Linked DNA regions of Gemmatimonas sp.. The protein of the gene in region 1 interacts with the protein of each later gene in a pairwise test. Links are inferred from orthologs where the notes say so. Each region holds a gene or a part of one and is shown in the gene's direction. Other genes may lie near its edges. The genes, in order: ssb and priA.

Evidence for each region.
Region 2: the proteins of ssb (region 1) and priA interact in binary tests that used the Escherichia coli proteins (3 or more experiments, as listed by UniProt). The link is inferred for Gemmatimonas sp. from one-to-one orthologs.

The regions. Positions count from the first base shown.
Region 1 is NZ_JANPLK010000043.1:122,562-133,117, reverse strand. The notes cover bases 2,559-5,549. They hold ssb (single-stranded DNA-binding protein), read left to right. Parts: upstream 2,559-3,796; coding sequence 3,797-4,303; downstream 4,304-5,549. Other genes in these bases: RMP10_RS11755 (LysM domain-containing protein), read left to right, coding at 4,515-5,549; rimI (ribosomal protein S18-alanine N-acetyltransferase), read left to right, coding at 3,244-3,708; tsaB (tRNA (adenosine(37)-N6)-threonylcarbamoyltransferase complex dimerization subunit type 1 TsaB), read left to right, coding at 2,559-3,247. Outside these bases: excinuclease ABC subunit UvrB, read left to right, coding at 1-390; tRNA (adenosine(37)-N6)-threonylcarbamoyltransferase complex ATPase subunit type 1 TsaE, read left to right, coding at 380-853; RMP10_RS11775 (HD domain-containing phosphohydrolase), read left to right, coding at 933-2,414; more of tsaB, read left to right, coding at 2,519-2,558; more of RMP10_RS11755, read left to right, coding at 5,550-6,035; RMP10_RS11750 (NAD-dependent epimerase/dehydratase family protein), read left to right, coding at 6,227-7,198; RMP10_RS11745 (MotA/TolQ/ExbB proton channel family protein), read left to right, coding at 7,195-7,935; RMP10_RS11740 (biopolymer transporter ExbD), read left to right, coding at 7,938-8,351; RMP10_RS11735 (cell envelope integrity protein TolA), read left to right, coding at 8,348-9,097; RMP10_RS11730 (hypothetical protein), read left to right, coding at 9,102-10,415; RMP10_RS11725 (OmpA family protein), read left to right, coding at 10,455-10,556. UniProt on the Escherichia coli protein: Plays an important role in DNA replication, recombination and repair. Binds to ssDNA and to an array of partner proteins to recruit them to their sites of action during DNA metabolism. Acts as a sliding platform that migrates on DNA via reptation.
Region 2 is NZ_JANPLK010000072.1:124,725-135,218, forward strand. The notes cover bases 3,235-6,163. They hold priA (primosomal protein N'), read left to right. Parts: upstream 3,235-3,538; coding sequence 3,539-5,788; downstream 5,789-6,163. Other genes in these bases: RMP10_RS18325 (dipeptide epimerase), read left to right, coding at 3,235-3,506; RMP10_RS18335 (aminotransferase class I/II-fold pyridoxal phosphate-dependent enzyme), read left to right, coding at 5,831-6,163. Also shown: RMP10_RS18310 (histone deacetylase), read left to right, coding at 1-354; magnesium/cobalt transporter CorA, read left to right, coding at 385-1,410; RMP10_RS18320 (serine/threonine-protein kinase), read left to right, coding at 1,537-2,457; more of RMP10_RS18325, read left to right, coding at 2,484-3,234; more of RMP10_RS18335, read left to right, coding at 6,164-6,997; RMP10_RS18340 (YceI family protein), read right to left, coding at 7,032-7,619; RMP10_RS18345 (hypothetical protein), read left to right, coding at 7,781-8,938; RMP10_RS18350 (hypothetical protein), read left to right, coding at 8,947-9,660; RMP10_RS18355 (transcriptional repressor), read left to right, coding at 9,683-10,189; RMP10_RS18360 (cytochrome c biogenesis protein CcdA), read left to right, coding at 10,179-10,494.

The DNA.
Region 1 (10,556 bases):
CGGACGATTCAGCGTGAGCACAACGAGAAGAACGGGATCACCCCGCACGGCGTCCTGAAGAGCATCGATGATGTCCGGTTGATTACGCGGGTCGCCGATGCGCGCGCGCCGCACGAGGAGGCCACTCCGACCACCAAGCGATTGGGTGCCGAGAGCGCACCGCGGTCGCGTGAGGATTTGCAGACGCTCGTGGGGGAGCTGGAAGTCGCCATGCGCGAAGCGGCGATCGCCCTCGATTTCGAGGCAGCAGCTCGACTGCGCGACCAGCTCTTCGAAGTCCGCACCGCGCTCGGAGAGAAGCCGGAACAGGCGCGCGGCAACACGGCCGCTCCCAAGCGCCCCCCCGGTAGCGCACCGATGCGGCGCGCCGGAGGCAAGCGTGGCCGCTGACTCGCTCGGGTACTTGCTGGGGCGAGGCGCTCCGCGGGCCCCGGATCGGGATTCGCTGGAGGCGTGGGGGCGGGCACTCGGGGCGGTACTTCCGCGTCCGGTCGTAATCACGCTCGAGGGTGACCTCGGAGCGGGAAAGACCACACTGGTGCGGGCGATTTGCGTCGGGATCGGCGTCTCCGCCATCGAGGCGGTGACGAGTCCGACATTCTCGATCATCCAGCAGTATGACGCGCCTCGAGGCCCGGTGATCCACGCCGATCTGTATCGCTTGCGGTCGGACGCGGAACTGGAGATGCTGGGGTGGGATGAGGTGGTCGAGAGCGCGCCGGTCCTGCTGGTGGAGTGGCCTGATCGCGCCGTGAATACGTTGCCGCGTGACAGGATTCACGTGGTGCTCGGTCATGATCCGGAAAACGCGAATCGACGGTTACTCCGCATTCACGCGCCGACGATGCGCTGAATCTGCCGGTATGTCGGGATCGGGGTCGCGCCGGTGACCGTCCGGCGGACGTCGTCGTCATGGAATGGTGGAGCACCGCATGTCGGTCGGTGTCTCCCGCATCCCTCGCATCATCGCCATGCCCGTCGCCGGCCTACGCGTCTCGTACATTCGTCTGGCCGAAGTGATCTCGGCGTTGACATATGCGCTCGATCTCACCGAGGGACAGCGACCAGGTCACACGCTCCGGACGGCGCTGATCGCGATGCGGCTCGGTCGGGAGTTGCATCTTGATGACGAGACGATGGGAGCGCTGTACTACGCGGCGCTCTTGAAGGATTCCGGGTGTTCCAGCAACGCCGCACGCATGTCGGCGCTGTTCGGCAGCGACGATCAGGACGTGAAGCGCGACATGCGTCTGGTCGATTGGCACGATCGCTGGAGGCTCGCGATGCGTACCGCGAAGAACTGCGGCGTCGGTCGGAATCCGCTCGCCCGCGTGTCGCACTTCTTGCGTATCGCGCGCACGCCGTCGATGACGCGTGAAATCATCCAAACGCGATGCGAACGCGGCGCGCAGATCGCGCTCGTACTCGGATTCCCGGGGGCCACGAGCGAGGCGATCGCCCATGTCGACGAGCACTGGTGTGGCCTTGGTCATCCGGTCGGACTGGCGGGTGACGAGATCCCGTTGCTGTCGCGCATCTTGTTGATTGCGCAGACGCTCGAGGCGTATTGGAGTGAGAACGGTATCGATGCCGCGATCGACATGACTCGTCAGCGGCGAGGCCGTTGGTTCGATCCGCGACTCGTCGATCTCGTCGCTCCGTGGAAGCGCGATCGTACCTGGTGGGCTGTGCTCGCCGATAGCGCGAACCTCGAACAGGCGGTACTGACGCTCGAGCCGGGTGGTATTCCACTGCACGCCACCGACGAACGGCTCGACAGCATCGCGTATGCCTTTGCCGCGGTGATCGACGCCAAGACGCCGTACACCGCTCGGCATTCAACGAACGTCGCGCGCTATGCGGTGGGAATCGCCATGTCGATGGGGGCCGACGCCGACATGTGCCGTGATACCCTCCGTGCCGGCCTGTTGCACGATATCGGCAAACTAGGCGTCTCGAATCGAATTCTCGACAAGCCGGCCAAGCTCACCGACGAAGAGTTCGGGGAGATCCGGAAGCATCCGCGATGGACATGGGAGATCCTCGAGCGCGTCAGCGCGTTCAACGGATTCGCCCAAGAGGCCGCGCAGCATCACGAGCGACTCGACGGCAAGGGGTACCCCTGGAAGCTGGATGCCTCGCAGCTCGGACTGCTGTCGCGTGTACTGGCGGTGGCCGACGTGTATGAGGCGCTCACGGCCGATCGCCCGTATCGCGCCGGGTTGGAGGTGCCGGTCGTACTCGACATCATGCGTCGAGATCGGGGTACCGCCTTCGATAGCCAGGTGTTCGACGCAGCGGCGGCGCTGGCCGAACGCGGCACCTTCGCGGTGCTTGCTGAGGGACGTGAGGACCCGTTCCCCCAACTCCGTCAGGAGCCCGCCAAGTTTACCCGGATTGCCAGCGTGGCGTAGCGATCAGTCCCGGGGGGAACGCTGGCCGCGACGGCGCGTACTCGGCGCCGACTTGACGCGACGGAGGGCTGGGGATCGTTCGGTGGGCGCGCTAGACTCTGTGTATGTCCGCACGCGTGTTCCCTCAAGAGTCATTGGCGTTCCCGTCTGCACGGTTGCTCGTGCTCGAGTCCTCGACGACTGCCGGCTCGGTGGCGCTCATCGCCGATGGAGCGCTTGTCGCGATGCACCCCGTCGCCATGGGTGCCGGGCGTGAGGATCAGCTCTTCCCGGCGGTTCAGGCGCTTCTGAAAGCGGCCGACATGCAACCGCAGCATCTCACGGGCGTCGTCTGCGGAGAAGGCCCGGGAAGCTTCACGTCGTTGCGCATCGCGGCGTCGCTGGCGAAGGGGCTGGCCCACGGAGCGTCGCTGTCGCTGTTCGCCGTGTCATCGCTGCTCCTCGCGGCGGCGGACGCAAGCGACGCGCTGCCGGCCGGCCCCGCGGTGGTACATGGAGATGCTCTGCGAGGCGAGCGTTACGTCCTCGACGTCAGGTTTGACGAAAATCGCCGTGTGCAGGCGCAGTCTGCGCTCCAGCGCATGACACTGGAACAGCTCGACATGCACGTGGCAGGACGTCCTCGCCTAGCCGTGCTCTCGTCGCCCGTGGCGGAGCTCGAGACTCAGGTCGTAACACCGTGGTCAGCGCACCTGTTGCGGGTGGTACCGCACGCGTGGACCCGTGTCGTACCGTTGGAGAGCTGGGAGCCACAGTATGGGCGCCTGGCGGAAGCGCAGGTGAAATGGGAAGCGTCGCACGGTGCGACATTGCCCTCCCTCGGCGTTTCATGACTACGCCACTTCTCGCGATCCGGCCCACCAAGGCCGATGATGTGCCGGCGATGGCGTCGATCGAAGCGCTCGCGTTCAGCGACCCCTGGCCGTCACGGTCGTTTCACGAGCTCTTGGTGCATCCCTTTTCGCGAATGATGACCGCCGTCGATGCGTCGGGTGGAGTCGTTGGATATTGCATCATGCTGCAGGCCGCCGACGAGGCGGAGATCGCCAATATTGCGACGGCCCCTGGGATGCGCCGACGGGGGGTCGGGGCCCGGCTGCTGGACGATGCGATCGCGGCGGGGACTGACGCCGGGGTCGCCGCCATGTTCCTTGAGGTGCGCGAGTCAAACGCAGCCGCTCGCGCGCTCTATTCGTCCCGTGGATTTGCGGCCGTCGGGCGCCGCCGAGGGTACTACCGACACCCCGTCGAGGACGCCCTTGTGCTGCGTCGCGACGCCATGGCGTCCGAATAGCCCCGCGTGCGGCTTTCGGGTTTGGTTTGGTCAGAGGACCCTCCTAGCTTATCCGACACCCATTACCATCGTACTTCGAGGAGGCACCATGAGTCGCAGCCTGAACAAGGCCATTTTGATTGGCAACGTCGGGTCCGATCCCGAAATCCGCACAGTCGGCACTGGAACGCGCGTCGCGCAGTTCTCGCTTGCCACGAGCCGCAACTGGACGGACCAGAGTGGCGCGAAGCAGGAAAAGACGGAGTGGCATCGCTGCGTCGTCTGGAACAGCGCACGCGGCTCGGGTCTGGCCGACGTGGTGGAGAAGTACGTGAAGAAGGGCGAGAAGATCTACGTCGAAGGCGAGATCGAGTACCGTCAGTGGCAGGACAAGGACGGACAGACCCGGTATACCACCGAGATCAAGGTCAAGGAACTGATGCTCCTCGGCGGTCGCGCCGGCGGTGGCGGCGGCGACGAGATGGACAGCGCGCCGCGTCGCACGGCGGCCCCGGCAGCGCGTCCGAAAACGGCGGCTGCGCCGTCAGCGGGCAAGGAAGAGTTCGGAGATTTTCCGGGCGCGCTGGAAGACGAAGACGACGATCTGCCCTTCTAAATCGCCGCAGGATTCATGGTGCCCGCCGTCAGGAACTCCTGACGGCGGCAAATGTGATGATGCCGACCATTGCCGTGATGCCCCCGCCGTTACGCGCGTCCGTCGCAGGCGTCTCCGGTGTGGGCACCTCGCATGCAGTTATGCAAGCGAGTCGAGGGCCCTCCAGCGCCCCGGGCGGGGGCGCGAAGTCTTTCCACTGTGAGGCTCGCTAATGCGCGCTGCAAACCAGCCGCAGTCGTCTACGGCCATCGAATCCCACCGGGCGTTGCAGCCGGTGTATCGCATTTTCGTGGCACTGCTGTCGACGCTCGCTCTCTTGCTCGTCTGGCGTCCTACCGTCGTGCACGGTCAGGAAGCAGAGGGTCGTATCGTGTCGGCTTCCGATTCGACGCTCGATCAGATCAAGGATTCTGCCACGACGACGCACGTGGTGCGGGCCGGCGAAACCCTCTGGGGAATTGCCGCGCGGTTCTACGGCGATGGCCATCAGTGGCCCGCGCTCGCGAAGCGCAATCGGATCTCGACGACCGGGCCGGCTCCGCTTCAGGTTGGCATGCGGCTCAGCGTTCCAGCGTCGCCCACCGTTCGTGGCGCGAAGGCGGCCGCGATGGCGGCGGCACCGGCAGATTCCACGGTGCCAAGTGTTGCCCTAGCCAAGGCGGGTGAGGGCACGTTGCCGCCTCCGCCCCCGGCTCGCCCGTCGGGCTCGCTGTCGGCGCAGACCGCCGGTAAGCGCAATGCCGCGGCCGGAGCTGGCGCCGCCAAGGGTCGGGCCCCCGCTGCCGCCGCCAAGTCGGCGGCCGTGGCGGCGATCGACACCGTTACGAAGGCGTCCGTCGAAGCGGATACATCGCGGGTGAATTTTCAGCCGCAGCATTCGAGCGAGCTGATGATGTCGCGGAAGGGAACGCGCATTGGTCTGGTCGATCTCGAGACGCAGGAAGCGTCGCGCAAGAGCAGTGAAGTGGAGACGGTTTTTCACCGCGATCTCCCCGACGCTGCGGAAGCGGAACGCCGGACGCGCGCTGTGCTTCGTCCCAACACCCCCGCGCCCCGGCAGGCCGAGTTCGACGCGGCACCGTTCGTCGTGCTGCAGTCGGAGCTAGCCAAGTCCGGTTCGATCTTGAAGCGAGTGGGCTCGCCTGCGACTGCGGAAAGCGGATACCCGCAGCGGGCAATCATGACGGACCAGATCGAGGTGCGTCCACCGGCTGGTGTCGCCTACACCGTGGGTCAGCGGCTCGTGGCGGTCACGACACCGGCTGCCGCCGACAAGCAGTCGATGATCGCTATTCCGGCGGGCATCATCGAGATCGTGCGGGTCGAGGCCGGCAAACCGGTGCTGGCCGTGCTCAAGCGGCAGTCCGGTCGGGTTGAACAGGGGCAGCGGCTCCTGCCGTCGACCGGCTCGTCCGCTCCGTGGCTGTCTGTGCAGAAGCTCGCCGAGCCCGATGTGAAGACCAGCGTACGGTGGATCGATCCGCACGAGCTGCAGCCCACGCTGCAGAGCTTCCTGATGCTTGTCGCCGGTACGACGCAGGGCGTGAAGGCCGGCGACGAATTCGGGCTGTATCGCAGCGGCACCAAGGAGCAGCCGTCGCAAGAGTCCCTGGTGGCGACGGTGCGCGTGGTACGCAGCGAGTCGGGTGGCAGTTCGGCGGTGATCATGCGCCAGTATCAGTCGGATATCGGCGTTGGTCTCGCCGCCCGCCGAGTGGCCAAGGCGCCCTGACGCGTGGCCTGAGGTGACCGCGCGCGACGTGATCGGCGTCGCATCGCTCCCAACTCGATTCTGTACTCGCACGCGCCGAGGCCCCCGTGGGCGTCGGCGCGTGTGTACATTGGGACATTGTGCGTCTCAGACAACCCCTTGGCGAGACGCGACGACAGCGGATTTCCCCATCGGATGAGGAAACGAACGGCATGGCAAAGACGGTCGTGGTGACGGGTGGTGCAGGCTTTATCGGATCCCATGTCGCGGACAGGTTTCTGGCCGAGGGCTGGGAGGTCACCATCCTCGACGACTTGTCGAGCGGACGTGAGGAGAACATCCCGTCGGCGGCGCGCTTTGTGCGCGGCGACATCACCACGCCCGAAGCGGCCGCGCTGATCCGCGATGGCAAGTTCGACGTGATGTGTCATTTGGCCGCGCAGATCGATGTGCGCCGCAGTGTGCTCGATCCCGTCTACGATGCCACGCGCAACATTCTCGGCACGCTGAACTTGATGGAAGCCGTCCGTGCGGGCGGCCATCCCACTCGCACCATTCTGTCGTCGACGGGCGGCGCGTTGTACGGCGATTTCGATCCGCCGCCGAGCGCCGAATCGAACAGCAAGGATCCCGAAGCGCCGTACGGCATCGCGAAGTTGTCGATCGAGTACTACCTCGCGTACTACGGGCGCGTGCATGGACTCGACAACGTCGCGCTACGATACGGCAACGTGTACGGTCCGCGTCAGGATCCGCATGGTGAAGCGGGCGTGGTGGCGATCTTCTGCAACCGCCTACTTGATGGTCGCGCGTTGACGGTATTCGGCGACGGCGAGCAGACGCGTGACTACGTCTACGCCGGTGACGTCGCCGGAGCAAACTTCGCAGCGGCGACCGTCGATCTTCCGCCGCGTGGCCGTCTCGATGCTCGCGCCTTCAATATCGGGACGTCAATCGAGACGTCGGTGAATACGCTGGCGGAAACGTTGCGTACCGTCTCGTCGGCGCATTCGCCGATCGACTACGCGCCAGCGCGAGCCGGTGAGCTCGCCCGCTCCGCACTGAACACCGCGAAGGCACAGGCCGTGCTGGGTTGGACGCCCAAGGTCACGTTGCGCGAAGGACTTGAGAACACCTATCGGTTCTTCGCCGATCGTCGTGCGCGCCTGGAGCAGCAGGCGTGACGGCGGTGGTCGGACTGTTCGCCGCACTGCAGCTGGCGAGCGAGAAGGACGCGTTGCCGTCATCGATGCTGGGCATGCTGATCAACAGCGATCCCGTTACAAAGAGCGTGTTGGCACTGTTGGTGGTGCTGTCGCTGATTTCATGGGCGATCATGTTCTCGAAGTGGCGCGGATTCAAGACGGCCGAGACCAACGGCCGGGCGTTTGTGGCCGACTTCGAGCGCGCGCGCGGCATGGACGACGCGATGCTGTGCGCGCAGCGGGCCAAGCCCAGTGCGTTCACGGCGGTTTTCGCGCGAGCGGTGTCGTTCCTGAACGACACCAAGCCGGCACTCGGCGCGACCAATGATCGCACGGCGCGGTTGTCCGGCTCACAGGTGGAAGCGTTGCGGCTCGTGCTCGACGCCGAAGGGTCGAAGGCGCGTGAAGATCTCGGGCAGTACATCCCGTGGTTGGCGACGGTCGGCAGCGTGAGTCCGCTGATTGGCCTCTTCGGCACCGTCCTCGGCGTGATCGAAGCGTTCGTCGGCATCGGCCAGAAAGGTTCGGGCAACATTCAAGCGGTGGCGCCAGGTATTGGTACTGCGCTGATGGCGACCGCAGCGGCACTCGCGGTCGCGATTCCGGCGGCGTTCGCGTACAACGTGTTTGCGTCACGCCTCAATCGCTTCGACGACGCGCTTGAAGGTTTCGGCTCGGAACTGATCGCGCTGATGGTGCGCGAAGGGCGGATCTGAGGATGCGCCGCGGCCGCCGTCGGGAGCGCGCTGGCGTGAACGCTGAGATCAACGTGGTGTCGCTGATCGACGTGATGATGCTGCTGATGATCATCTTCATGATCACTGCACCGATCATGCAAGGCGGCGTGGATATCGCGCTGCCGACGGCGGATGTCGCGCCGCTGGAACCGAAAAACGGACTCGTGATCACGGTCGATCGGCGTGGGCAGATCTTCATCGACGAGACCAAGCTCTCGTTCGACGAGTTCGCGGGAAGCATCAAGGCGTTGTCGGACAAGAAGGGCGGCGGTGGCGTGTATCTGCGTGCCGACGAGGCCGTACCGTACGGGACCGTGGTGCGCATCGTCGCCGCGATGAAGGCCAAGGGCATCACGGATGTCGGGCTCGTCGCTGAACCGGACGGCGATCGGTGAGCCTGTCGCGCACGGCGACTGGGCCGACGACGCTCGGCCGCGGCATCGCGTTCTCCGCGGTGGTGCACCTCGCACTCGTGGCGGCGGCCATCTGGTGGGGCACGCGTGCCGAGGCGCCGCGTCCGCCGGTGTACCGCGTAGAGTTAGTGGGTGCACCGCCTGGACCGCGACAAGCCGGTGTGGTGACTCCCGCCGCGCAGCCGTCGGCGCAGGCCCCGGATATCGCTGGCGCCGAGCGTGTGCCGGAAGAGAAGGTGATCCCGAAGCCCTCGACCGCCAAGAAGGTTTTGCCGTCGCCCAAGGCGACGCCCTCGACATCGCGCACCAAGACGGCGGGTTCGAAGACCGCATCGCCGACCGCGTCGAAAGCCACTGCGGCGCCTAAGGCTGGTGCTGGCGCGCAGGGCGGCAAAGGGGCGGATGTCGCGAACCTGAGCATTCGCGGGATCGACTTTCCGTATCCCGGGTATCTGCAGAATATCGTCCGGCAAATCACGTTGAACTGGACGCCGCGCCGTGTGTCCGCATCGCTCGTGTCGGAGGTGAAATTCACGATCCGTCGCGACGGCTCGGTGATGGCCATCGAAGTCGTGAAGGGATCGGGTGATCGTATCTACGATCTCGATGCGATGGGTGCGGTTGAAGCGGTTGGTTCCACGCGCGGATTCGGCCCGCTTCCTCAGGGATGGACGGACGACGTGCTGATCGTGTATTTCACGTTTGACTATGCCTTGCGACCCAACTGACCGCATGCTCCAGATGAAGGTTCTTTCGCTGCTGCTTCGCGCGCGGCCTATGCTTGCCGGTGCGCTGCTGGCCGTTGGCACGACGGTGCCGTCGCGCGTAGTAGCGCAGGCGCAACCGCCGGGTGTGAGCCTGAGCACGCGCTACGTGGCGGGGCAGAAAACGGCGCTGATGGTGCTGCCGGTGAAGGGCGTGAACGGCGACTCGGTGGCAACGATCCTGTCGCGGGATTTCGACTACAGCGATCGCTTCAACGTGGTATCCACGTCGAGCGCGCCGGTGGTGAACGGACCGCCCAATTACGCGCTGTTTGCCAAGCTCGGCGTGGATGGCATCGTGCAGTCCACGCTGCTACCCTCGGGATGGGTGCGAGTCGCGTTGCACGACGTGTCAAAGAAGGCCGTGCTGAACAGCAAGGATTTTCCGCTGCCGTCGACGGCGCTCTCACCAGCGTGGCGCTCGGCGATGCACGGTGTGTCCGACGCGATCGAAGAGTGGATCACCGGACAGCGCGGCATTGCCCAGACGCGCATTGCATTCACGCGCGGCGGGCGGGTGTGGATAGTTGATAGCGATCGCGCAAATGTGACCCCGGCGACGCCGAGCGGCATGTCGCCGCAGTGGCTGCCCGGGGGGCGCGGGCTGGTGTACAGTGTGCTCGACGGTGTGCGCAATCCGATCATGATGACGGATCTCGGTACGGGTTCACAGCGAACGTTGGCGTCGTCGGCGGGCATCGAGCACAGTTCGCCGTCGGTGTCGCCCGACGGGCGCACGGTGGTGTACGCCCGTGGCTCGGACACGGGAACCGATCTCTACGCCATGCCGATCGAGGGCGGCGCGCCACGGCGCATCACCGTAGGTCGCGGGCGGGCAAGTACACAGCCGACCTTTAGTCCTGATGGGCAGCGAATCGCGTTCATGTCCGACCGCTCGGGGCACCCGGAAGTGTATATTAGCGATCTGGATGGCACGAACGTGGAGCTGCTGACGGCGGCCGCGTTCGGCGATCGCGACTATCGCGCGGGGCCTGATTGGTCTCCCGATGGGCGCCTCGTGGCGTTTCAATCGCGAAACGGCGGTACCTTCCAAATTATGACGATCAATTTGCGCGATCAGACCGTGAAGATTGTGACGAACGATGGCCGGAACGACGACCCGTCGTGGGCTCCGGATTCCCGGCACATCGTTTTTTCGTCGACACGGAGCGGAACGCGCCAGTTGTGGATCGTGGATATCGAAACCGGACGATCACGCCAGCTCACGTTCGGGTCTGAAGCGCGATTGTCGGCGTGGTCCCCGCGTGTGTTGCCGCAGTAATCACCACCCTTTTCACTTTCCCCCTCGGAGTTTTCCGACATGATGCGTGTGTCTCGTCTCACCCTGGTGCTGGTCTCCACCACGCTGGTGCTCGGCGCCTGCCGCAAGAAGCCGGTGGTTGCGCCGCAAACGGAGACGCCT
Region 2 (10,494 bases), on another replicon or contig:
CCTGGCACCGGCGCCGCCGACGACCGTGGCCCGCACGGCACCGTGTGGAACGTGCCGATGGCGCCGTCCCTGCCGTCGTCGCAGTACGTGGAGGCGTTGCTGCGCGCGGTCGATGCGGCGGCGGACGGATTCACCCCCGATCTGATTCTGCTGAGCGCCGGCTTCGACTGTCTCGAGGGCGACCCGCTGGGGGCCTTCACGCTGACGCTGAACGATATCGACGCGCTCACCCGAGCGCTCGTGGAACGCGCCGAACGCTGGTGCGGCGGTCGGCTGGTGAGCGCCATGGAAGGCGGGTACGCCCCGGATCCAGTGGCGCAGGCCGTACTCGTGCACTTGGCGGCGCTGGCCTGACGGCCTGCTGGTCACCATGATTCCGACATCATGACTACCGTCCCCGATGCCCTCGTCTCGATCGACCCGCCGCACGATCCGCCGCCGCGCACCATTTACCGGTCGCTGTCGGGTGAGGACGTCATCGATTGTCATCCCCGCGACATCGCCCAGTTGCTGGCTGATGGTGGGCCCATGTGGGTCGACATCGATTCGTCGGTGCGCTCGCAGCATGCGATGCTGGAGAAGGTCTTCCGCTTTCATCCGCTCGCGATCGAGGACACCCTCAATCCGAATTCCCGCGTCAAGCTCGAGGAGTACGAGGGGTTCCTGTTCGTCATCATCCGCGGCGTGGCGCTCGCCGCCGACACCGACGATCCGTATGACCTCGAAACGAAAGAGCTGTACTGCTTTCTCGGACCGCACTACCTCGTCACCGTGCACGCCGGTCCGATGGTGTCGATCGATCGCGTGTCGGAACAGCTGCGCCGGTCGCCGGATCTGCTGGCACGAGGCGTGGAACGCGCGCTGCACGCGATTCTCGATGACACGATCGACAGCTTTTTCCCCATCATGCAGCAGATCGACGAGTTCATCGACGGGCTCGAAGAGCGGGTCTTCGTAGACTTCGATGAAACGGCCTTGCGTGACCTGTTTCACGTGAAGCGGCTGGTGCTGTCGCTGCGACGCTATCTGCAACCGTCACGCGAAGTCATGAATGTGCTGACGAATCGGCCGAGCACGTTGTTGACGCCCGACGTGCAGATCTATTTCCGGGACATCTACGATCACGTGCTGCGCATCAACGATGCGCTCGATACGTATCGCGATCTGCTCAGCAGCACGATGGACGCGTATCTCACACAGGTGTCGAATCGTCTGGGAGCGACGACCAAAGCGTTGTCGGTCGTGGCGACGATGTCGCTGCCCTTCGTGGTCGTGAGTGGCATGTGGGGTATGAATTTCTCGACGATTCCGCTGTCGGGATGGCCACACGGGTTCTGGGTGCTGCTGGTCGTACAACTCGGGTTGGGCGGCCTGCTACTTTTCTACCTGCGGCGCCGTCGACTGCTCTGACCCGCCCGTTCGTCCGTTCGATCCCCACTCTCCCTTCTTCCTCGCCAGATGTTCTGCCCTGAATGCGGGACCTGGAACCGGGCCGCGGCCGCGCGCTGTACGCGCTGTGGCGTGCCGCTCCCGGACGTGTCGGCTCCGCCGATCGACATCCCCGACGAAGAGTTGCGCGAACTGCGCGTGGCCACGGGCAATCGCTACACGGTGGTGAAGCGGCTGGGGAGCGGCGGCATGGCGCACGTGTATCTGGCGAAGCATGCGGTGCTGGCCCGGCCGCTGGTCATCAAGGTGTTGCACCGTACGCTGGCGCAGGAGCCGGAGATGCGCGAGCGCTTTCGACGGGAAGCCGAAGCGGCGGCGCGCCTGATTCATCCGTTCATCTGCGCGATCGCCGACATGGGCACGGCGGGCGACATCGAGTATCTCGCGATGCCGTACTACGCCGGCGGCTCGTTGGCCGATATGCTGTCGCGCCGCAAGACCATGTCGGCCAGCTCGGCGGCCTCCATCGCGGTGCAGGTTGCCTGCGCGCTCGACTACGCCCATCGACATGGCGTGGTGCATCGCGACATCAAGCCCGACAACATCCTGTTCGACGAGGACGGCAATGTCGCCCTCACCGACTTCGGGATCGCGACGGCACGGTTCCATGGCCGCCTCACCGCCAGCGGCCGCGCCATGGGCACGCCGCACTACATGTCGCCCGAACAGGCGATGGGCAAGCTCGTGGACGGCCGCAGCGACTTGTATGCCGTCGGTCTGCTGTTGTACGAGATGCTCCTGGGACATCCGCCCTTCGACGGCGAAGACTCGTACGCCGTGGGGTACAAGCATGTGCACGAGGCGCCGGTGGCTCCCGATCAGGTCGATACGCGCATCCCGGCCGAACTGAGCGCGATCACGATGAAGTGCCTCTCCAAGCAAGCGGTCGATCGGTACGATCGCGGTTTCGAGCTGGCCGATGCGCTCATCGCGTTTCTGGGTCAGGCTCCGGGGGCCGAGCTGCGCGCGGCCCGCTCATCACGTCCGTCGGGACTCACCCCGTTCTGATCTCCTCCACCACGACGGCCCGTTCCATGCAATTGCACGCGGAAATTCTCACGGTCCACACGACGCACCCGTTCATCATCGCGCGCGGTGGTTTCAGCGAGTATCGCGTGGTCTGGGTGCGACTGCGGGACGCTGACGGCGCGGAAGGGTGGGGCGAAGCGGCACCGAGTCGCTTCTACGGCGAAACAGCGGATAGCGTGATGACGGCCATGGCGCAGTTTGCACCGGTGCTGGAACACGCCAATAGCTGGTCGATCGACGCCATCGAGCGTGAACTCGAGAAAACGCTGCGCTGGAATGCCGCGGCGCGCTGTGCGATCAGTTCGGCGCTCCATGATCTGGCGGCCAAACGGCTCGGCGTGCCGCTCTGGAAGATGTGGGGGCTCGACGCGACCGCGGCGCCGCGTTCCACGTTCACGATCGGCATTGCTCCCGACGCCGAGACGCTGCGCGCACGCGTGCGCGATGCGGCGGCATATCCGATTCTCAAGATCAAGCTGGGCTCGAGCTGGGACCGCGAGGTGTTGCGCATCGTTCGCGAAGAGGCGCCGCACGCCACGCTGCGCGTGGACGCCAACGCCGCATGGACGCCCAAGCAGGCTCTCGCCATGCTGCAGCCGCTCTCCGATGTAGGCGTGGACCTGCTGGAGCAGCCGCTTGCCCCGCACGATATCGCCGGACTTCGCTTCGTGCGTGAGCGTTCGCCGATTCCGGTCGTGGCCGACGAGTCGTGCATCGTAGCGACCGACATTCCGAAGCTGGTCGGCGCAGTCGACGGCATCAACATCAAGCTCGCCAAGTGCGGCTCGTTGCGCGAAGCGATGCGCATGATCGCCGTGGCGCGGGCACATGGCATGCGCGTGATGTGTGGTTGCATGATCGAAACCACGCTCGGGATCGCGGCGGCCGCGCACTTCTCGCCGCTGCTCGACGACGCCGATCTCGACGGCGCGGCGTTGCTCGCCGACGATCCATTCACCGGCCCGTCGATTCCGAACGGACAGGTCACCCTCAGCGACGCGCCGGGACTCGGCGTGCAGCGCCGCTGACCGACGCTGAGGGCGCGTCTCGCTGCATTGAAGTGGCGCTGGCGGCGCCGCTCTTTCGCACGTTCACGTATCGTGTACCTGATGGCATCGCGGTGCCGATAGCGCCCGGCACCCGCGTGCTGGTCTCGTTTCGCAATCGCCCGGAAATCGGGATCTGTCTGGGTGCCACGGCACCGCCAGAAGGGATCGTGCTCAAGCCGATTCACGCGGTGGTCGACGATGTGCCGTCGCTGCCGGCGTCGCTGCTACAGACAGGGAAGTGGATTGCCGATTGGTATGCCGCACCGCTCGGGCTGACGCTGCGCTCCATGCTGCCTACGGCACTGACATCGGCCAAGGCGCCGGCGCCGGCCTCACGCACGCAGCGCATGGTGCGCATCGTCGCGGATTTGCCGTCGCTCTTGCAGCGCGAACAGACGTTTGCCCGCGCCAAGCAGCAGCGCGTCGTGTACGACCTGCTGGAAGCACAGGGCGGCGCGGCGCCACTGGAGTCGTTGCGCATTCAGGCCCACTGCAGCGCCGGCGTGTTCACGGCGATGGCGAAGCGCGGTCTCGTGGAAATTCGCGACGAAGTGCAGCAGCGCGATCCGTTTGCCGATCGCGCCGGGACGCTGCCGCCGCCCAATCCGAGTGAGGCGCAGAAGGAGGCGGTGCGCGCCATCCTTGCCGGCGATCCGGGTCAGGTGTTTCTGCTGCACGGGGTCACCGGCAGCGGCAAAACGCTGGTGTACATCGAAGTGCTGCGCGCCGTGCTGCAGCAGCGCGACAAGACGGCGATCGTACTCGTGCCCGAGATCGCGCTGACGTCGCAGACGGTCGACCGCTTCCGGGGCGCGTTCGGCGACGACGTGGCGGTGTTGCACTCCGGCTTGAGTGACGGGGAACGGCTCGATGCGTGGCAATCGTTGCGCCGCGGCGAGCGGCGCATTGCCGTCGGGGCGCGCTCGGCGCTGTTCGCGCCACTCGAGCGCGTTGGTGTCGTGATCGTCGATGAGGAACACGAGAGCAGCTACAAGCAATCGGAGACGCCGCGCTATCATGCGCGCGAGGCCGCCATCGTGCGCGCGCGGGTGGAGGGCGCCGTAGTGGTGCTGGGCAGCGCCACGCCGAGCCTGGAAACGTGGGAGCGCGCCGATCGAGGCCAGGCCATTCGGCTTACGCTGCCCGACCGCGCTGCCGGAGCGCAACTGCCGCCGGTGACCGTGGTCGATATGCGCGTGGAGCTCAAGCAGGCGGTGAAGGAGCGCAATCCCAATGCACCGTTCGACGAAACGCTGGGCGTGTTCAGCAAGTCGTTGCTGGTGGCGCTGGAGCAGCGCCTGGTGCGCGGGGAGCAAAGCCTGCTGTTGTTGAACCGACGCGGCTACTCGAGTTTCATGCAGTGCAATGCCTGCGGTGACGTGCCGGTGTGTCCGCATTGCAGTATCTCGCTGACCTATCATCGGGTGCCCGAGATGCTCGTGTGTCACTACTGCCAGCATCAGCAGCCGGTGCCGGCGGTATGTGCGCAGTGTTCGGCCGACACGATGCGGCGTCGCGGCTTGGGAACGCAGCAGGTGGAGCGCGTGCTCTCCGAGCGTTTCCCCGAGGCGCGAATCGCGCGAATGGATGTCGATACCACCAGCGGCAAGTGGGCACACACGCAGATTCTCGATCGCGTAGGACGCGGTGAGGTCGACATTCTGCTGGGCACGCAGATGATCGCGAAAGGGCTCGACTTTCCCAACGTCACGCTGGTCGGTGTGGTGGATGCGGATACCGGACTCAATCTTCCCGACTTCCGCGCAGCTGAACGGACCTTTCAGTTGGTCAGTCAGGTGGCGGGACGCGCGGGACGCGGGCCCAAGGGTGGTGACGTGATCATTCAGACACGCATGCCGAACAGCCACGCGATCCGTCATGCGATTACGCACGACGTGACGGGTTTCGTGCGTGAGGAATTGGGGGCGCGTCGGATGCCGGCGTATCCGCCGTTTGTGAGCATCGCCAACGTGACCGTGAGCGGCATCGATCAGGCGGCGACGGCGGCGACGGCGGTGGCCGCGGCCAACTGGGTGCAGCGACTGGTCGACCGTCAGGGGCTTCGCGATCTCGTGTTCGTCGGGCCGGCCCCGTGTCCCATCGATCGGATCAAGGACCGCTGGCGCTGGCATTTTCTGCTCAAGTCGTCGCAGCCGAGGCTGATGACGCGGGTGGCGCGTTACATCGCCGAGCGCTGTCCGGTGCCGAAGCTGCACGAGCTGCGGCTCACCGTCGACCGCGATCCGGTGTCGCTGCTGTAGGCTGCTGCTGTAGGCCGCCCCGTCCCCCGTTTACTTTCCGGTATGTCGCTCAATAGCCTCGCGGCGATTCCGCCGTACGTCTTCTACGAACTCGATGCGCGTCGCAATCGGCAGCGCGCCGCCGGGAAGCCTTTGATCGATGTCGGCATCGGCAGCCCCGACGGGCCGATCCCTGATGTCGTGATCGAGGCGATGCAGCGCACGGCTGCCGATCGCTCGCTCAGCGGCTATCCGTATTTTCGCGCGCACCCCGCGTATACGGCCGCCGTCTCGACGTATCTGAACGCGCGCTTCGATGTGAAGGTCGATCCGGTTGCCGAGTTGTTGGCGTTGGCCGGGTCCAAAGAAGGCATTGCCGAGTTGATTCTGTCGCACACGAATCCCGGTGACGTCGTGCTGGTGCCCGAGGTGTACTACCCGGTGTACGCGCGGGCCACCCTGCTGGCGGGTGCGGTGCCGGTGTTCGTGCCCTTCCTGCCCGATGGTCGACTCGATCTTGACGCGGTGGCGCCGGTCGATCTGGCGCGGGCGCGCGTGCTGATCGTGAATTATCCCGGCAACCCCACGACATCGACCATCACGCTCACTGACTACGCGCACTTGGTGTCGTTCGCCGAACGGCATGCGCTGTTGCTGATCAGCGATCTGGCCTACAGCGAGTTGTCATTCGACGGGTATCGGGTGCCGAGCGTGCTACAGGTGCCGGGCGCGTCGCGCGTGGCGGTCGAGATGCACACCTGTAGTAAAAGCTTCAACATGGCCGGTGTGCGCATTGCGTTCGTGGCCGGCAAGCGCGAGGCGATCGCGCGGCTTGATGCGTACCGCTCCAACATCGGCTATGGCGTGAGCACCATGGCGCAGATGGCCGGTGCGGCGGCGTTCACCCACCACGAGGCGATCGTGCCGCCGATCGTGGCGGAGTACCGCGCGCGTCGCGATGCACTGGTGGCCGCGATGCAGGCGGGGGGATGGGATGTGCAGGCCCCGCAGGCCACGATGTATCTCTGGCTCCCTGTGCCGGTCGGCTTTGACGACTGGGGCTGGGTGGACGCCTTGATGGACGGCCCCGGTGTGGTCGTGACGCCGGGCATCGCCTTCGGTGACGCGGGGCGAGGACGCTTCCGCGTGTCACTGGTGCAGCCAGCCGACGTGCTCACGAAAGCGGCCGCCGCGATCACGTCGATCGCAGCGGCCGTACCGTCGTCCTGAGTGACACCGCAGGATCGCGGCGTGTGGTCCGAAGTTACTTGGCCGCGGCGGGCTTGGGCTCGCTGATGGCCATGTCCCACTGCACCTGCACTTCGTTCTCGATCGGGTTGACTGCCGAGTCGAACGCGACGCCGTAGTCCTTGCGGTTGATGGCGAACTGGCCGCGGAAGCGGCCGGCGCCCTTCTCGTAGAACACCGCCGTCGCCGGCACGACGATACGCTTGGTCACGCCACGGATCGTGAGATCGCCGGCGATGTCGAGCTTGCCCTCAGACACCTTGGTCACGCTGACCGACTTGAAGGTGATCGTCGGGAACTTGGCGACGTCGAAGAAGTCCGGGCTGCGCAGGTGATTGTCGCGCATGTCGACGCGGGTGTTCAGGCTGGTCGCGTCGATGGAGATGGAGACCGTCGAGGCCGACCAGTTCGTCGCGTCCAGCTTGACGTCGGCGTCCCACTTGCCGAAAAAGCCGTGGGCGCTGAGGAGGCGCGAGTCGGCGATGAAGTTGATTTGGCTATGGTTCTTGTCGATGACGTGCGGCTTGACGTCGGCGAACGGGCGGGCCGCCATCAGGACGGGCACGAGCATCGCGCCGGCGAGGAAACGGGAGGACTTGGTCATGTGTCATCTCGTGGGGTTGAGAAGAAGCAGCGAGTCGTTGTGTATACTGTGTTTGTCTGGGCAATAGTATAGTAATAAGATAAATACTCCACGGGAGAAGGCAAGGAGCGAATGCGGATTTCCGCTTGTTCGGGGGTGCTGCGCCCGGTGATGTTTCACACGTGACCCGCTTCCGCCCGCCTGCATTCGACGACGCGCCGCTCTCATCGGCGCCCGACGCCCGTTTTGTGCCCGCGCCGGCGAACGGGGTACTGCCCGACGGCTTCTTCTCGACCACGAATCTTCCGACCTACGTGCGACTCGGTGGGGTCTGGCGCTTGCCGCTCGAGCCGCGCATGGACTCGGGCATCGTGCTTGGCACGGACGGGCTACTGCGGATTCGCGAAGGCCGGCGCGTCGCCAAGGGCGACCTGGTAGTGGTCGGCGAAGCGGAGAACGGGAGCGAAGGCGTGTACGTGCATCTGCACGCATTCGTCGAACCGGACGACAGCAGCGAGTTCCGCTTCATGACCAGTGAAGTGTCGCGCGAAAAGCCGATCGACTATCGCCAGATGGCGCTGCTGTTGCTCGACCAGCGCGACGCCGGTGGCTACGTCACGTGGGTGGCGGGCCCGGCACTCGTGCACTCGCGGGCGCGCACCGACATGACCTGGTTCGTGGAGCAGGGTTTCGTGCAGGTGTTACTGGCGGGGAATGCCGTCGCCGTGCATGACATCGAAGCGTCGATGTTCGGCACGACCCTTGGCATGACCGGTACGGGGCAGGCGAGTACCGGTGGACACGGGCTGCATATGCGTGCGATCAACGCCGTGCGCGGCGCGGGCTCGATCGCGAACGCGGTGGAGCAGGGCATCGTGAAGGACGGCATCATGCACGCGCTGGTGACGCGCGGCGTCCCCTTCGTGCTCTGCGGCTCGATTCGTGACGACGGGCCGCTGCCCGACGTGATCACCGATGCCGTCGAGGCGCAGGACGCGATGCGCGCCCACGCGACGAAGGCGACGATGGCGGTAATGATCGCGACCGCGCTGCACGCGATCGCTACCGGCAACATGCTGCCGTCGTTCACGATGGACCGCGACGGCATATTGCACGAGCTGCCGACGATCTGTGTGGACTCGTCGGAGTTCGTCGTGAGCAAGCTCAAGGACCGCGGGACGCGGCAGGCGTTCGGTGTGGTCACCAATGCGCAGGACTTTCTGCACATCCTGCGACTGTTCATCGAGCGCGAGCAGGACGCACGCGAGCGCAATCCGACTAACCGTGATCACGCGTCGCGTGCCGGCAAGTCGCCTTATCCGTTCCTTCCGATCACCTGATTCACCTGATGACCCTTCCCATCGATACGACTGTTCCAGACGACGACACACCGCAGGCGGAGGCGGCCGACGCGCCCGATCGTGCCGACGCGCCGGTGTCCGAGATTACGGAGCGATTCCTCAAGGTGGTGATCGCACACGTGCCGCTCGACCGCATCGAGGAATTGCACCTCTTCTCGCCACTGCGGCAGGGTGGCGTGGAGACGGGTATCGCGGTGATCGCGGCGCGTGTGCCGGTGGTGGTGGTCGCGCCGTTGGCGGCCCCGGAGCTGCCGTTCGAAGCGGTCGTCGTGGAGGAGGAATCGGTAGCCGAAACCGAAGCCGAAACCGAAGCCGATGCTGATGCCGAAGCCGATGCTGAAGACACGCATCGCGACGCCGATCACGCGCTCGACACCGAGGTCATCGCCGAGCATACGGCCGACGAGGAGCTCGACGAGGCCGAGGTACTGGCCGATGCCGACGACGCGGCCGTCATCGAGACCACGCCAGTGCCGCGTATCCGGCATACGGTGTACACGGCACGCTATCGTCTCGTGCAGAAAGGACCGGAGCGCGGCAAGTGGGAAGCCGACGTCGTGGCGGAAGCCGAAGCGCCGCTCATCACGGTGGATCTCGTGGTGCGCGGCGTGCAACGGCGCGCGGGTGAGGAGTCGGAGATCGTGCGCTACTCGGCACCCCAGCTGGCGCGCGCACTTCGCGTGCCGTACCCCGCGGCCTGATTCACACCGCGAGCGACTTCGAATGAGCGATTCGCACGATGCGACGACGAGTGCGGCGGCCATCGCGGCCGACCGCGACGCGTTCCGTGTCTTTCTGCGCGACCACAATCTGCCGGCCACGGCGCAGCGGCTGGCGATCGCCGATGTGGTGTTGGGCACCGACCGGCACCTGTCGGCCGAGGACGTGGCGCGCGAGCTGCGCGCCCACGGCGCAACGGCCGGTACGGCGACCGTGTACCGCACGCTCGAAGTGCTGGTGCGCAGCGGACTGGTGGTCGAGCGCGACTTCGGTGAAGGCTTCAAGCGCTACGAGGCGTCGCGCGGCATTCCGCACCACGAGCATCTGTTGTGCACGGTGTGCGGTAAGGTCACGGAGTTTCGTGATGAACGATTGGAACGTATGACGACGCTTCTAGCCGAAGCGCACGATTTCTCTCGCCAGCGTCACCGGCTTGTGATTTACGGTCTGTGCGGCACCTGCCGTCGCGGACTTCCCTCCAGCTCTCCGAGTGCGCGTCGTGGCTCCTGATTCTCTGACGGTACTGGTTGCGTTCACCGCGGGACTACTGAGCTTCCTCAGTCCGTGTGTGCTTCCGCTTGTGCCGAGTTACATCACGTTCATCACGGGTATGGGACTCGACGATGTGTCGCGTTCCCGGCGGGCAGCGCTCACGCACGCTGTGTTGTTCGTGATCGGCTTCTCGTTCATCTTCGTGGCGCTCGGCGCCGGCGCCACGGCGTTCGGCCAGTTGATGCTGGCCTACCGGGTCTGGATCGCGCGCGTGGGTGGTGCGCTGATGGTGCTAATGGGGCTCTGGATGATCGGCGTGTTGA